4 regions of the Streptomyces sp. NPDC051776 genome follow, and region 1 is predicted to be linked to each of the others. Evidence: riboswitches for the same ligand, from Rfam matches in the RefSeq annotation. Region 1 holds a riboswitch; each other region holds the start of a gene.
What was found. Region 1 has a riboswitch for cobalamin ahead of AB0M26_RS26700 (prenyltransferase/squalene oxidase repeat-containing protein). Riboswitches for the same ligand answer to the same signal wherever they lie in the genome.
Positions count from the first base shown of each region.

Region 2: it holds a riboswitch for cobalamin, as region 1 does, so the genes downstream of both, metE (5-methyltetrahydropteroyltriglutamate--homocysteine S-methyltransferase) here and AB0M26_RS26700 (prenyltransferase/squalene oxidase repeat-containing protein) in region 1, are expected to answer to the same signal.
Region 3: it holds a riboswitch for cobalamin, as region 1 does, so the genes downstream of both, AB0M26_RS27120 (ribonucleoside-diphosphate reductase subunit alpha) here and AB0M26_RS26700 (prenyltransferase/squalene oxidase repeat-containing protein) in region 1, are expected to answer to the same signal.
Region 4: it holds a riboswitch for cobalamin, as region 1 does, so the genes downstream of both, AB0M26_RS14360 (hypothetical protein) here and AB0M26_RS26700 (prenyltransferase/squalene oxidase repeat-containing protein) in region 1, are expected to answer to the same signal.

Region 1 is NZ_JBFAYQ010000047.1:7,308-10,865, reverse strand. Features, by position in the region: gene AB0M26_RS26705 (MBL fold metallo-hydrolase) at 1-1,077, shown strand, start outside; cobalamin riboswitch at 1,189-1,335, shown strand; gene AB0M26_RS26700 (prenyltransferase/squalene oxidase repeat-containing protein) at 1,595-2,833, shown strand; gene AB0M26_RS26695 (SCO2322 family protein) at 2,935-3,558, shown strand, end outside.
Region 2 is NZ_JBFAYQ010000005.1:227,466-231,023, reverse strand. Features, by position in the region: gene AB0M26_RS07035 (TDT family transporter) at 1-698, shown strand, start outside; gene AB0M26_RS07030 (helical backbone metal receptor) at 625-1,350, opposite strand; cobalamin riboswitch at 1,468-1,632, shown strand; gene metE (5-methyltetrahydropteroyltriglutamate--homocysteine S-methyltransferase) at 1,777-3,558, shown strand, end outside.
Region 3 is NZ_JBFAYQ010000049.1:15,149-18,706, reverse strand. Features, by position in the region: gene AB0M26_RS27120 (ribonucleoside-diphosphate reductase subunit alpha) at 1-1,737, opposite strand, end outside; cobalamin riboswitch at 1,880-2,009, opposite strand; gene AB0M26_RS27115 (YbdD/YjiX family protein) at 2,624-2,830, opposite strand; gene AB0M26_RS27110 (carbon starvation CstA family protein) at 2,827-3,558, opposite strand, start outside.
Region 4 is NZ_JBFAYQ010000014.1:135,984-139,541, forward strand. Features, by position in the region: gene AB0M26_RS14350 (helix-turn-helix domain-containing protein) at 233-1,222, opposite strand; gene AB0M26_RS14355 (hypothetical protein) at 1,306-1,629, shown strand; cobalamin riboswitch at 2,011-2,195, shown strand; gene AB0M26_RS14360 (hypothetical protein) at 2,235-2,714, shown strand; gene AB0M26_RS14365 (lytic polysaccharide monooxygenase) at 2,959-3,558, opposite strand, start outside.

The DNA of each region.
Region 1 (3,558 bases):
CAGGGGACACCCGTAGTCACGGATCACGGCGGCGGCGTCCGGAGCATCGCGGTTCCCATTCCGGACAATCCCCTGGGCCACACCCTCGTCCATCTCCTCGACACCGACCGCGGCCCCGTCCTCGTCGACACCGGCTGGGACGACCCGGAAGCCTGGGACACGCTCGTCGCGGGCCTGGCCGCGTGCGGTACGGCGGTCGAGGAGTTGCACGGCGTGCTCATCACGCACCACCACCCCGACCACCACGGTCTGTCCGGGAAGGTGCGCGAGGCGTCCGGTGCGTGGATCGCCATGCACGCCGCGGACATCGAGGTCGTACGGCGCACCCGCGCCGCCGAACCGGCCGCCTGGCTCGACTACCTGACCGCCCGGCTCGCCGCCGCCGGCGCCCCCGAGGAGCACCTTGCGCCACTGCGGAAGGCGCGCGCCTCCGGGAAGGCGCGCGCGCTGCCAAGCAACCGCGCCGCCCTGCCCGACCGGGACATCGTCCCGGGCGAGTTGCTCGATCTGCCGGGCCGTCGGCTGCGAGCGATCTGGACACCCGGACACACCCCGGGGCATGTGTGCCTGCACCTGGAGGAGGCCCATCCGGCGGCCGGGCGGGTGGGCAACGGCCGTCTGTTCTCCGGCGATCACCTGCTCCCCGAGATCACCCCGCACATCGGCCTGTACGAGGACCCGGACGCCGATTCCGGCGCCAGTCCTCTCGCCGGCGCCGACCGGGACGACCCCCTGGGCGACTACCTCGACTCCCTGATGCGTATCGACCGCCTCGCCCCGGCCGAGGTGCTGCCCGCCCACCAGCACGCGTTCACCGACGCGCCCGCCCGCGTACGGGAGTTGCTGACGCACCACGAGAGCCGACTGACCGACCTCCTCGCGCTGCTCACCGAACGTCCCCTCACGCTCTGGGAACTCACCGAGCGGATGGAGTGGAACCGCCCCTGGGAGCAGATCCCCTTCGGCTCCCGGAACATCGCCGTCTCCGAGGCCGCGGCCCATCTCCGGCGCCTCGTGAAGCAGGGCCGTGCCGAGCCCGTACCCGGCAGCGACCCGATGACCTATCAGGCGGTTTGACGCCGGATGGCGGGAGTCTGCCCATCACCGGCCCGCGCGCCCCCGCGGGCGTACGAGCGATACGGGTGGATACGGGCGGAACAGTCCCCGGACCTCGGACGACCTCCCTCGAAGGGCTTGCGGAAGGCCGGTAGAGTATGCGCGTCGATATCGCATCCCACAGGGGAAAGCTGGTGCAAATCCGGCACTGACCCGCAACCGTGAGCCGCCTCCGACGGCGGCGAGTCGGAACGCCCTGCCGGATGTGAACGGCTCACGTCACCGTACGTGGCGCGCCCCGCGGCCACGGCCGGTGACCGGCACTGTCGAGGAATACGGAGCCGGAGCCCGGTGCCCCGCCGCGTGCGAGATCCCGCACGCCCCGCGGTGCGCAGCGGATCCGCTGCCCGCACCCGCCCACCGAAAGGCACCGTCCGTGAAGATACGCCGCAGCCGGGATGCCCGGCCGTCGAGAGCCCGCCGCAGCACCGCGCGCCGGGGCGCGACAGGTGCCGCCGTCCACCGGGGCGCCGCCGCGCTGGCCGCCTCCGCCGCGCTCTGCCTGGCCGCGGCACCGGCAGCGCGCGCCGACGACCCGTCGGCGAAGCCTTCGCCGACGGCGAAGCTGCCGTCCGGTCTGTACGGCACCAAGGACCCGGCGTACGACGGTGTATGGCGGCAGTCCGTCGCCCTCCTCGCGCAGGACACGGCGGGTGTCACCCCGGCACGGAAGGCCGTCGACTGGCTGGCCGGACAGCAGTGCCCCTCCGGGGGTTTCGCCCCGTACCGGGCGGACGCGGCCGCGAAGTGCGACGCGAAGACACCGGTCGACAGCAACGCCACCGCCATCGCCGCCCAGGCCCTGGCCGCGCTCGGCGGCCACGGCGCCGAGGTCGGCAAGGCCGTGGACTGGCTGAAGTCGAAGCAGAACGAGGACGGTGGCTGGGCTTACGCCCCCGGCGGCCCGAGCGACGCCAACTCCACGTCCGTGGTGATCGGCGCTTTCGCCGCCGCGGGTGAGAAGCCCGAGGACGTCAGGTCCCCGAAGGGCAAGTCGGCGTACGACGCGCTGATGTCGTTCCAGCTCGGCTGTGACGCCAAGGGCGTCGAAAGCGGCGCATTCGCCTACCAGCCCGACAAGAAGGGCCGGTTGGCCGCCAACGCCGATGCCACGGCCGCCGCCGCCCTGGCCGGACTCGGCAAGGGCCTGGCACTTGAACCGCTCGGCAAGGACGACAACGAGGACGTCACCGCGCTGGACTGCGCCGAGACGGACTCCAAGGACGCGCGGGAGCCGGACGAGGCGGCCGGCGGCGCGGCCGCGTACCTGGCGTCCGCCCTCAAGAAGAATGGCCATCTGTCCGCGCTCGCCCCGGGCGCAGAGACGCCCGCGCCCGACTTCGCCAACACGACGGACGCCGCCCTGGCGCTGGCCGCCGGCGGCCACAAGGACGCGGCCGAGGTCCCGCTGCGGTGGCTGGAGCGGAACTCCTCGGCCTGGGCCAAGGGCAACCCGGCCGCGCTCGGCTCGCTCGTCCTCGCCGCGCACGCGGCGGGCGCCGACCCGCACGACTTCGGCGGGACCGACCTCGTCCGGCAGCTCAACGCCACCGGGCCGAAGCCGGAGGGCACCCAGCCGGCGAAGGGCGCGCCCGGTGGGCAGTCAGGCGACTCCGGCGACGGCGGCGTCAGCGACAGCGTCTGGTGGATCACCGGCGTCGGTCTGGTCGCCGGCGTCGGCATCGGTTTCCTCATGAGCGGCCGCAAGAAGACGTGACCGGGAGGACCAGGCAACGGGCACGGCCGCCGCGGGGCGCACGACGCACGGCGGCCTGCCCGGACATCGCAGCCACCGCCGCCACCGCAGCCACCGCCGTCATCGCTACGACGGCCCTTCTCGCGCTCGGGGCCGGGACCGCACACGCCGGGAACGGCTACCGCTACTGGTCGTTCTGGGAGCGGGACGGCGCACGGTGGACGTACGCCACCCAGGGCCCGGCCACGCTGCGGCCCGACGACGGTGACGTCCTGGGCTTCCGCTTCTCCGTGAGCGAGAACTCCGGGGACGGCGCGAAGCCGCGCGGCCGGGCCGAGTTCACAGCGATCTGCTCGGACACGCCCGCCAAGTCCGGTTCAAAACGCGTCGCCTTCGTCCTCGACTTCGGTAAGGCGACCGACGCACCCGGTGGTGAGACCCAGCCGCAGGGCCGCACTGAGTGCGCCCGGGTCGCCGAGGACGCCTCGTCCGCGGAGGCGCTCGCCGCAGTGGCGAAGCCGTTGCGCTACGACTCCGCGGCCATCCTCTGCGCGATATCGGGCTACCCGGAGAAGGGGTGCGCCGAGCAGGTCTCCGGGGACGGATCCGGCACGCGGCAGGACGGCAGGGCGCAGCAGGACGGCGACGCGAAGTCGGACGAGGCGCAGGGGCGGAGCGAACGCTCCCGCCACCGGCCCGATGCCGGCGGGCCGTCCATCGGTCCGATCGCCGGAGCCGCGGCCGTC
Region 2 (3,558 bases), on a different contig from region 1:
GTCACCGGACCGGCCCGGGATCGGCCACCCCCGTGTGGCTGCTGCCCGTCGTCGCGCCCATGGTGCCCGCGGCGCTCGGCCCGCAGCTCGTACCGCACCTGCCGCCGGGACAGGCGCGAGAAGCGCTGCTGCTGGGCTGTCTCTCGCTCTTCGGGATGAGCCTGCTCGCCACGCTGCTGATCCTTCCGCTGGTGTTCGCCCGGCTCGTCCACGACGGGCCACTGCCGCTCGCCCTGACCCCGTCGCTGTTCCTGGTCCTGGGGCCGCTGGGCCAGTCGGTCACCGCCACCGGCCGGCTCGCGGACGCGGCACCCGGCGCGGTGGCGGCCCCGTACGCCGGGGCGCTGAGCGCGTTCGGGGTGCTCTACGGCGTTCCGGTACTGGGGTTCGCACTGCTCTGGCTGGCTGTCGCCGCCGCCCTGACCGCACGGGCGGTGCGGCGCGGAATGCCGTTCGGCATGACCTGGTGGGCATGCACCTTCCCCGTCGGCACCTGCGTCACCGGCTCCGCGGTCCTGGCCCGGCACACCGGGCTCGTGGCCTACGGATGGCTGGCGGTCGCGCTGTTCGTACTCCTGGTCGCGGCCTGGGGCGTGGCGGGATTCCGTACGGTCCGGGGCGTCCTCAGGGGTGAGCTGCTCGCAGCGCCGCGGCGAGCACGGCCGGGGCCTGCGCCAATGACGGCCCGTACCAGGTGAGATGGCGGCCGCTGACGAGCGCGCACGGCAGCCCGGGAAACGCCTCGGGGCCGTCGTCGGGCGTGAAGACGTAGGGCTCGTCGGGCAGCACCACCAAGTCCGGGCCGGCAGCCAGCAGTTCGCCGACCGGGATCTTCGGATAGCGGTCCGCGTGACCGGCGTAGAGGTTGGCGACGCCGAGGCGGGAGAGCACATCGCCCGCAAAGGTGTCCCGGCCGAGCACCATCCACGGCCGCCGCCAGACCGGCACCACAGCACGCCTCGCCGTCGGGGAGCCGGGTGCGGGCAGATCCCGCCAGGCCGCCTCGGCCTGGTCCAGCCACCGCGGCCTGTCCAGTCCGCAGCCGCCCACCAGGATCCGCTCCAGCTCCGCGAACGCCTGCTCCAGCGTGCGGATTTCGGTCACGAGGACCTCGATCCCCGCCGCACGCAGCGCGGCCAGGTCGGGCTCGCGGTTCTCCTCCTCGTTGGCGAGGACGAGGTCGGGCGCGAGACCGGTGATCGCGGGCACGTCCGGATTCTTGGTGCCCTTGACCCGTACGACGTCCAGGTCGGCGGGGTGGCTGCACCACGCGGTGGCACCGACGAGCAGCCCCGGCGCCGTGGCGGCCACGGCCTCGGTCAGCGACGGCACCAGCGATACGACGCGCATGGTGCTCACCCTACGCACGGTGCACACCCGAAGGCACACGGGCCGCGGAGCGGCCCGGCCCAGGCGTTACGCTGTCCCTGCAGCCGGTTCGCCCCGTCAGCCGGACGGGAGCGTCGCAAGAGGGAACCCGGTGGGAATCCGGGACTGCCCCGCAGCGGTGTGCGGGAACGACCGCCGTCATACGCACTGGACGCCGTCACAGCGTCCGGGAAGCGACGGCCAGTAGGTGCCTGGCGCAGAAGAGCACGTGAACGCCGGGCCTGCCCGCGAGTCCGAAGACCTGCCGCTGCTCGCACCCCGCGGTGGGGTGCGGCCATCCGGGACCTCGAGGGCGGGTCGGCGGCAGCGAGCAGCGGCGCATGTGCGCCCCCGCTCTCGGCGTGCTCCGCCTTCCCGAGGTCTGTCGAACTCGCGAAGGAGAGTTCCGTGACCGAGATACAGACCGCGCGGGCGGCGCACGGGCGGGCCACCCTGCACGGCTATCCCCGCCAGGGGCACGGCCGGGAGCTGAAGAAGGCCGTCGAGGGCTACTGGGCCGGGCGCGTGACCGAGGGCGAACTGCTGGGCACGGCCGCGCAGTTGCGCGCCGACGCTCGGCGCGAGACGGCCGGGTCGGGCATCGAGGAGATCCCCACGGGGGACTTCTCGCTCTACGACCATGTGCTGGACACCGCATGGGCGGTCGGCGCCGTTCCCGCCCGGCACCGCGCGGCCGGGCTCGGCGAATTGGACACCTACTTCGCCATGGCGCGGGGTGCGGCGGATGTGCAGCCCCTGGAGATGACCAAGTGGTTCGACACCAACTACCACTATCTTGTACCGGAATTGAGTCAGGACACCGTCTTCTCCCCCGACTCCCGCAAGCAGACGGCCGAGTTCACCGAGGCCCGTGACGCCGGATACGCCGCCCGGCCGGTGCTGCTGGGCCCCATCAGCTTTCTGCTGCTCTCCAAGCCCGCCCCGGAGGCCTCCCCCGGCTTCGAGCCGCTGACGCTGCTGGACCGGCTGCTGCCGGTGTACGCCTCCCTGCTGGACGATCTGCGCGAGGCGGGGGCCGAGTGGGTGCAGTTCGACGAGCCGGTGCTCGTCCAGGACCAGCCGGGCGCGGTGCTGAGCGCGACGGCCCGCGCCTACCGGGAGCTGTGCGCAGCGCCGGTGCGACCGAAGGTGCTCGTCGCCTCGTACTTCGACGCGCTCGGCGACGCCCTGCCCGTTCTGGCGGACTCCCCCGTCGAAGGGCTGGCCCTGGACTTCACCGGACCCGCCGCGTCCAACCTCGAGGCGCTGGCCGCCATAGGGGGTCTGCCGGACCGCCGCCTGATCGCGGGCGTGGTCGACGGCCGCAACGTCTGGGCCGCCGACCTGGAGCGGGCGCTCTCCACGCTGGCCACACTGCTCGGTCTCGCGGGCCGGGTCGACCCGTCACCGTCCTGCTCGCTGCTTCACGTGCCGCTGGACGCGGCCGCCGAGCGCGATCTGGACCCGCAGGTCGCGCGCTGGCTCTCCTTCGCCCGCCAGAAGACGGCGGAAGTGGCCGTCCTGGCAAGGGCGTTGCGCGAAGGCCGGGACGCCGTCGTACCCCAACTGGCCGCCTCACGCGCCGCACTCGCCTCCCGCGCGGGATCCGCCCTCACCCGCGACGCGGCCGTCCGGGATCGCTGCGCGGCGGTGACCGGCGCCGACACCCGGCGACCCCAGCCGTACGAGGAGCGGGCGGCCGCCCAGCGCGCCCGGCTCGGCCTGCCTCTGCTGCCAACGACCACGATCGGATCCTTCCCGCAGACCTCCGAACTGCGCGCCGCCCGTGCCGCCCTGCGGACCGGCCGCCTCGGCGAGGACGGGTACCGGGAGCGGATCGAGCGGGAGATCCGGAACGTGGTCGCGTTCCAGGAGAAGGCGGGGCTGGACGTGCTGGTGCACGGCGAGCCCGAACGCAACGACATGGTCCAGTACTTCGCCGAGCAGCTGGGCGGCTTCCTCGCCACCCGCCACGGCTGGGTACAGTCCTACGGCACGCGCTACGTCCGTCCGCCGATCCTCGCCGGGGACGTGTCCCGCCACGCGCCCATGACGCTGACGTGGACGCGGTACGCCCAGTCCCTGACGGAGCGTCCGGTCAAGGGGATGCTCACGGGCCCCGTCACGATGCTCGCCTGGTCCTTCGTACGCGACGACCAGCCGCTGGCCGACACCGCCCGCCAGGTGGCC
Region 3 (3,558 bases), on a different contig from region 1:
GTGGCGCTCGGCGAGGTCGCACGACGCCTCGTACGCGGCCAGCATGATGCGTTCGGCGATCCGGGTGGAAAGCCCGGCGGCCTCGGGGGAGTCGAAGGGCAGGCCCATCCGGAAGAAGACGTCCTGCAGGCCCATCATGCCCAGGCCCACCGGTCGCCAGCGCTGGTTGGAGGTCGCGGCCTGCTGGGTGGGGTAGAAGTTGATGTCAACGACCCGGTCGAGGAAGGTCACGGCGGTACGGACAGTGGCGTCCAGCCGCTCCCAGTCCATCGAGCCGTCCTCGCCCAGGTGGGCGGCGAGGTTGACCGAGCCGAGGTTGCAGACGGCGGTCTCCCCGTCGTCCGTCACCTCCAGGATCTCGGTGCAGAGGTTGGAGGAGTGGACGACGCGGCCGGGCTCGGCGGTCTGGTTGGCGGTGCGGTTGGCGGCGTCCTTGAACGTCATCCAGCCGTTGCCGGTCTGCGCGAGGGTGCGCATCATCCGGGAGTAGATCTGGCGGGCGGGGAGCTGCTTGGCGTAGCGGCCCTCGGACTCGGCCTTGCGGTAGGCGGCATCGAACTCCTCGCCCCACAGATCGACCAGCTCCGGCACCTCGGAGGGCGAGAACAGCGACCATGGCCGGTCCGCCTCGACGCGACGCATGAACTCGTCCGGGATCCAGTGCGCCAGGTTGAGGTTGTGGGTACGGCGGGCGTCCTCGCCGGTGTTGTCGCGCAGTTCGAGGAACTCCTCGATGTCCGCGTGCCAGGTCTCCAGGTAGACACAGGCCGCGCCCTTGCGCCGGCCGCCCTGGTTGACCGCGGCCACGGAGGCGTCGAGGGTGCGCAGGAACGGCACGATGCCGTTGGAGTGCCCGTTGGTGCCCCGGATCAGCGAGCCCCGGGAGCGGATACGGCTGTACGGCAGCCCGATGCCGCCCGCGTGCTTGGAGAGCCGGGCGACCTGGTGGTAGCGGTCGTAGATCGAGTCGAGCTCGTCCAGCGGGGAGTCCAGCAGATAGCAGGAGGACATCTGCGGGTGACGGGTGCCGGAGTTGAACAGCGTGGGCGAGCTGGGGAGGTAGTCCAGCCGGCTCATCAGGCCGTAGAGCGCGGCCACTTCGCCGATCGCGCGCTCGGAGCCGTCCTCCGCCAGCCCGCAGGCCACGCGCAGCATGAAGTGCTGCGGGGTCTCGATGACCTGACGGGTCAGGGGGTGGCGCAACAGGTAGCGGCTGTGCAGGGTGCGCAGTCCGAAGTAGCCGAACCGGTCGTCGGCGCCGCCCGCGAGCGCGGCATCCACCAAGGCGTCGAGGCGGGCGGCGTGGGCGCGTACGAACTCCGCGGTCCCGTCGGCGATCAGGCCCTCGCGGTGGCCGGTTGCGACCGAGGCGGAGAAGGAGCGAGCGCCCTGGCCCGCGGCCTCCTCCGCGATGGCCCGGGTGAGCAGGCGGGCGGCGAGCCGGGAGTACTCGGGGTCCTCGGAGATCAGACCGGCGGCCGCCTCGGTGGCCAGCTCCCGCAACTCCGCCTCGCCGGAGCCCGCGTGACGGCCCCGCAGGGCGGCGGCAGCGACCCGGTGGGCGTCGGTCGCGGGCAGGTCTGCGGTGAGCTCGGTCAGGGTGCGCAGCAGCGCGGCGCCGAGGGCGTCGGCGCTGTCCACGGACGTACCGCGGTCGACGGGCGCGGTGGTCTCCGCGACGGTGGCGGGCTCCGGTACGGACTCGCGTGACGCGGGATCTGCGGGCGCGACGGTCACGTGGTTCTCCCTCGCTCGGCTGGGGGCCGCGAGGAACGGTGTGCCCACGGGCGCGCGCGAACCCACCCCCCGTCAGGGCGCAGCACAGCGCTCGTCCCGCAGGCCCAACCCACGAGGCCCGGACGTGTCGTGGCCCGGTTCGGTCGAGCCGGGCGCTGCCGGCAGGTTTTCGGACTCGGAAGGCGCACATGCGCATATCCAGACCGTTGCGGGACAGTTCCGGATTCCCACCGGATTCCCCTGCTGCGGCAACGGGGACGAGCATACATCTAGTGGCGCCGTGCGCATGCACCCCCACATGTTGTGTCATGTGCTCAAAGGATCGCGGTGCTGGGCGGGTTGAGCAGGGGCCCCGGAGCCCTGGATCCGGGCCTGGAGGCGCCCGTGGCCCTTCACGGACGTGCCGCGGCGCTGGCCGGATCCGGGTGCCCGGAGGGGGCCTCAGGAAGTGTGGAGGAGGGCGGTGACACTTCTCACTTCAGGGGTGTGCGCAATTCCGCGGCGCGCCACGAGACTTCGCGCCCCGCGCCGGACCATGCGCCCGGCCGTCTCGCGCCGGACTACGCGCTGGCCCCCGTACCACGCGCCCGGCCGTCTCGCGCCGGACTACGCGCTGGCCCCCGGACCACGCGCCCGGCCGTCTCGCGCCGGACTACGCAGCGGCCCCCGGACCACGCGCCCGGCCGTCTCGTGCCGGACCACGCACCGGCCCCCGTACCACGCGCCCGACCCGCGCGCACCGTGGCCGCCACGTCCCTCACCGAGGCCCGCGCATGCCGCGTGCCGACCGCCGCACCTCACGGTGGCGGGCACGGCAGCGGGCCGCCGCCCCCGAGTGAAGGGGGCGACGGCCCGTACCCCGGCGCCACCGCCGGTCAGTCGTGCCTCAGCAGCAGCGGAAGCCGTTTCTGGGGTCGCCCTCGCGCGCGTCGGTCCGCTGCCGCTCGAACTCCCTGCGGCTGAGCACCTCCGCCTCCGGATCGTGGGCCCGCGCGTGGGCGACGTACCGGTCGTACGTGGCCTCGCCCGATGCCTCGCGCCAGAACCAGCGGATCCTCGATGCCGCCCTGCGGATGCCGGCCGCCGTGCTCATGGCCGGGGCTCCGCCGTCCGGCCGCTGTCCTCCGCCTCGCCGGCCCCGGCTCCGACGCCGGCCGCGACCAGCTCCGCCTTCTCCTCCTTGGTGGCGAACAGGCCTGCGGGAGCGACGATCCTGGACTCCTCGTACGGCACCTCCTGGAGCTGCGCGCTCTGCGGATCGCGGATCGCCTTGAAGCACACCCGGGCCGCGTCGGCGATCACCGCGATGATGAGCAGCGCGAACAGGGCGGCGAGCACACCGTCGACCGTGGCGTTGGTGACGATGGTGTGCATGTCGTCCATGTTCTTGGCGGGCGGCAGGACCTTGCCCGCGTCGATGGCGTCCTGATTGACGCTCACCTGCTTGAAGAAGCCGATCTTCGGGTCCTCGGAGAAGACCTTCTGCCAGCTCGCCGTGAGTGTCACGGCCGCGTCCCAGGCCAGCGGAACCGCCGTCACCCAGGCCCACTTGAGTCGCCCGGACTTGATCAGCAGTGTGGTGCAGACGGCCAGGGCGACCGCGGCGAGGAGCTGGTTGGCGATGCCGAACAGCGGGAAGAGCTGGTTGATGCCGCCCAGCGGGTCGTGGACGCCGACCCACAGGAAGTAGCCCCAGCCGCCGACGACGACCGCGCTGGCGAACCAGACACCCGGCTTCCAGCTCACCTGCCGGAAGGGCTTGTAGACGTTGCCCAGCATGTCCTGGAGCATGAAGCGCCCCACCCGGGTCCCCGCGTCCAC
Region 4 (3,558 bases), on a different contig from region 1:
CGACGGCGCGGTGCCGGTCGAAGCCGCCGTCTGCCGCCCGCAGGTCGGGTCCGCCGGCGCCGTCTGTCGTCGGTCGGGGTCGCCTGTCGTCGGTCGTGCCCGTCTGTCGTCGGTGGGGGGAGGCTGTCGTCGGTCGGCGCCGTCAGTCGTCGGTCGGGCGCGCCGACAGCCACTGCCGCCGGTCGGACCCGTCCGGCGCCCGTGATCCGGCGCGCGCGGGGGCTATGTCGGCTCAGCGCCCGTCCCGCGCCGCCACCAGCTCGGGCGACGGTCCGCAGAAAGTGCGCCGGTAGGCGTGCGGCGTGGTCCCCAGCCGCCGCAGGAAGCGGTGGCGGAGTGCCGCCGCATTGCCGAACCCGGCCCGCCCCGCCACCGCGTCCACCGTCAGCTCCGTGTTCTCGAGCAGATGCTGGGCCAGGAGCATCCGCTGCCCCAGCATCCACTGGTAAGGCGTCGTCCCCGTTTCCTGCCGGAAGCGGCGGGCGAACGTACGAGGCGAGAGGTGCGCTCGAGCCGCCAGCTGTTCGATGGTGATCTCCTCGTGCAGATGCTCCTCCATCCACTGCAGCGAGAGGCCGATGGCGTCGTCGGCGTGGTCGCGCGGCATCGGATGGTCGATGAACTGGGCCTGCCCGCCCTCGCGATGAGGGGGGACCACCATGCGCCGGGCGATCATGTTGGCCACCTTGCTGCCGAGCTCCCGCCGCACGAGATGCAGGCAGGCGTCGATCCCGGCCGCCGTGCCCGCCGAGGTGATCACCGGCCCGTCCTCCACGTACAGGACGCCGGGCTCGATCAGCGCCGTGGGATACCGCCGCGCCAGGTCGTCGGTGTGGATCCAGTGCGCGGTGCAGCGGCGGCCGTCCAGCAGTCCCGCCGCCCCCAGTACGAAGGCGCCCGAGCACACGCTCAGCACCCACGCCCCCCGGTCCACGGCGGCGCGGAGCGCCTCCAGCAACTCCTCCGGGAAGTCGCGCTCGGTGTAGTGCTCCCCAGCGGGTACGGCGATCAGATCCGCCGCGGCGAGGCGTTCGAGCCCGTACGGGGTGTCGATGGTGAACCCCGGCCTGGCCCTTACGGGGGCGGGCTCGGCGGCGACCAGCGCGAAGTCGAGGACCGGAAGTCCCTGATCGCTGCGGTCCATGCCGAAGACCTCGGCGATCACGCCGAGCTCGAAGGCGTTGACCCCGTGGGTGAGCGGTACCGCCACATTCCTGAGCACGTTCCCCATGATGGCAGTAATTCGAGGTATGGCGACAGTCCTGCCACTGCCGACGTCGTACTGGAGCGGCGAGGGTGTGGGGCATGGACGACACCACGCTCACCTTCATCATCCAGACGGGCCTGGTCCTCACGCTCGCACTCGTCGTCACTCTCCCAGCGCTCCTCGGCGCGCGACGCGAACGCCGCATCGACGCCCAATTGCGGGACGCGGAGCGGGAGGACGACGTTCTCGTGCAGTACGGCCGCGCACGCCCATCACGGGACGAGCCCGGCCACCCGCCTGTGATCACCCCGCCCGTGGTCGCGCCGCCCATGGCCGCCCCGAAGGAGGCCGCGGCGCCCGTGACCTCCCCGCGCCTGACCTGCCCGCCCGTGGCCGCCCCGCACATGCCACCATGCGCGTGACTGCCTGCCCGCCGGCAGCCGACCGTCGCCTGCGGCGAAGCGTGCGACGTCGCCGACTCCGCGTCCCTGCTCGAGAACTCCGAGCTGCGGGCCGAGCGTGCCGTCCCGCGCAAGCTCGACAGCATCGCGGCCGCCCACCTGGAACGGCGCGAAGGCAGGTTCCACAGGGGACCATGACGACCTCGAGCGGGTCATCCGCATCGAGGAGACACTTCGGAGGCGCACGCCGCCAGGGCCCGCAGCAGCACCCGCGGACTGCCGGATACGAACAGCGAGTTGGCCGGATCCCCGTACGCCCCCGAACGGTCACTGCGGCCTCGGCCGCTGCGTCGTCGAGCGGTAGCGCCGTCAAGAGGTGCGCCGTCGAACAGCGCGGCGTCCTCTGCGATGATGTCCCCTTGAACCAGGCGACTGCGGAACGAGGAAGCCGGTGCGAATCCGGCGCGGTCCCGCCACTGTGATCGGTGAGCGGATCCCGAACAGGCCACGACCCGCGTGCGGGTGGGAAGGCCGGGACGAGCGACGACCCGAGAGCCAGGAGACTCCCGCGGTCGCCTCCTCGGAAGAGCTGGGGCGGATCTCCCCAGGAGGAGGTTGTTGCGCCAATGCCCATGGAGCCGTCACCGGTTGCCGAAGCGTCACCTGTCGCGAAGCCGACGCCGGTCGCGGATGCGTCACCCTTCCCCGAGCCACCGTTGCTCTCGGACCCGCCACCGGCCGCCCCGGCGCCCTGCCGCATCGTGGTCTGCCGTGACTGCTGCTGCGGCAGCCCCAAGGTCACCGGTGTCGACCACGCGGAGCAGACGACCCGGCTCGCCGAGGCCGCGCCCGTACGGGTCTCCGCGTGCCTGGACGTCTGCGAACGGGCCAACGTGGTGGTCGTGCAGCCCTCGGCGGCGGCCCGCGCCGCCGGCGCCCGGCCCGTCTGGCTCGGCCTGGTCAACGATCCGGACGCGACCGAGGACATCGTCAGCTGGGTGCGCGCCGGAGGCCCCGGCATCGCGGCGCAGCCGGACATCCTGGAGTTGTACGCTTTCCCGCCGCCACGCCGTACGCGGACCGCAACGCCGGCCGACACGAACTGACCCTCGGCGGGCGGCAGTCGGGATCGCGCCGTACGACGCTCCCCGCCGAGCCCGTCACCGTCCCCGCTGCCGAACTCCCTTCCTGCCGCGGCGTGAGTAGCCGGTAGCCCGGGGTGGACGCCGCAACGCCGCCCGCATCCGAAAGCCCGTCACCGCCCCGGCGACCGCGCACGCGAGCCCCGCCATCGCGACGACGATCGTCGGGCCCGTACACGAAGCTGGGCGCGCCGGTGCCGGTGTCGCTTCACCGGTGGCGCCGCCGGAGGTAGGCGCCCGCCGCGCCTGCGGCGGCGAGGGCGAAGGCCGCCGCGACCGCGATCGGGATCACGGGGAAGCCTCCGGAGTCGCCCGCGGCCGAGGCGGGCTGCGCCGCCGGTTCGGTGCCGGACGGGGCGGACCTGTCCGAGGGCCGGTCAGCCGGCGTGCGCGCGGCACCATCGTCCGGCTTCCGCTGCTTCTCCTTCTGTCGGCCCGAATGCCGTCCGGACCGGTCTCCGTCCGACGCGCCGGCTCCCGTACCGCTGCCCGCGCCCGTCCCCGAACTGCCCGCGGTGAGCACGACGTCGGAGCAGGAGTAGTACGTGTCGGGAGTGTCGGTGTTGCGCCACACCGTGTACATGAGATGGCGCCCGGTGCGTCCGGCGGGCAATGTGCCCTTGAGGCGGTAGGCGCCGTCGCGGAGTACCGGGTCCTTGGCCGTGAGGAACGGCTCGGCATCCAGGTCGTCCCATGTCAGCGGCTTCTTCGGGTCGTAACCGGCCTTGGTGAGATAGACGCTGAAGGTGCCTTTGTGGGGGATGGTCGACGCGTAGGTCATGCTGAAGGGCGCCCCGGACCTCAGCCG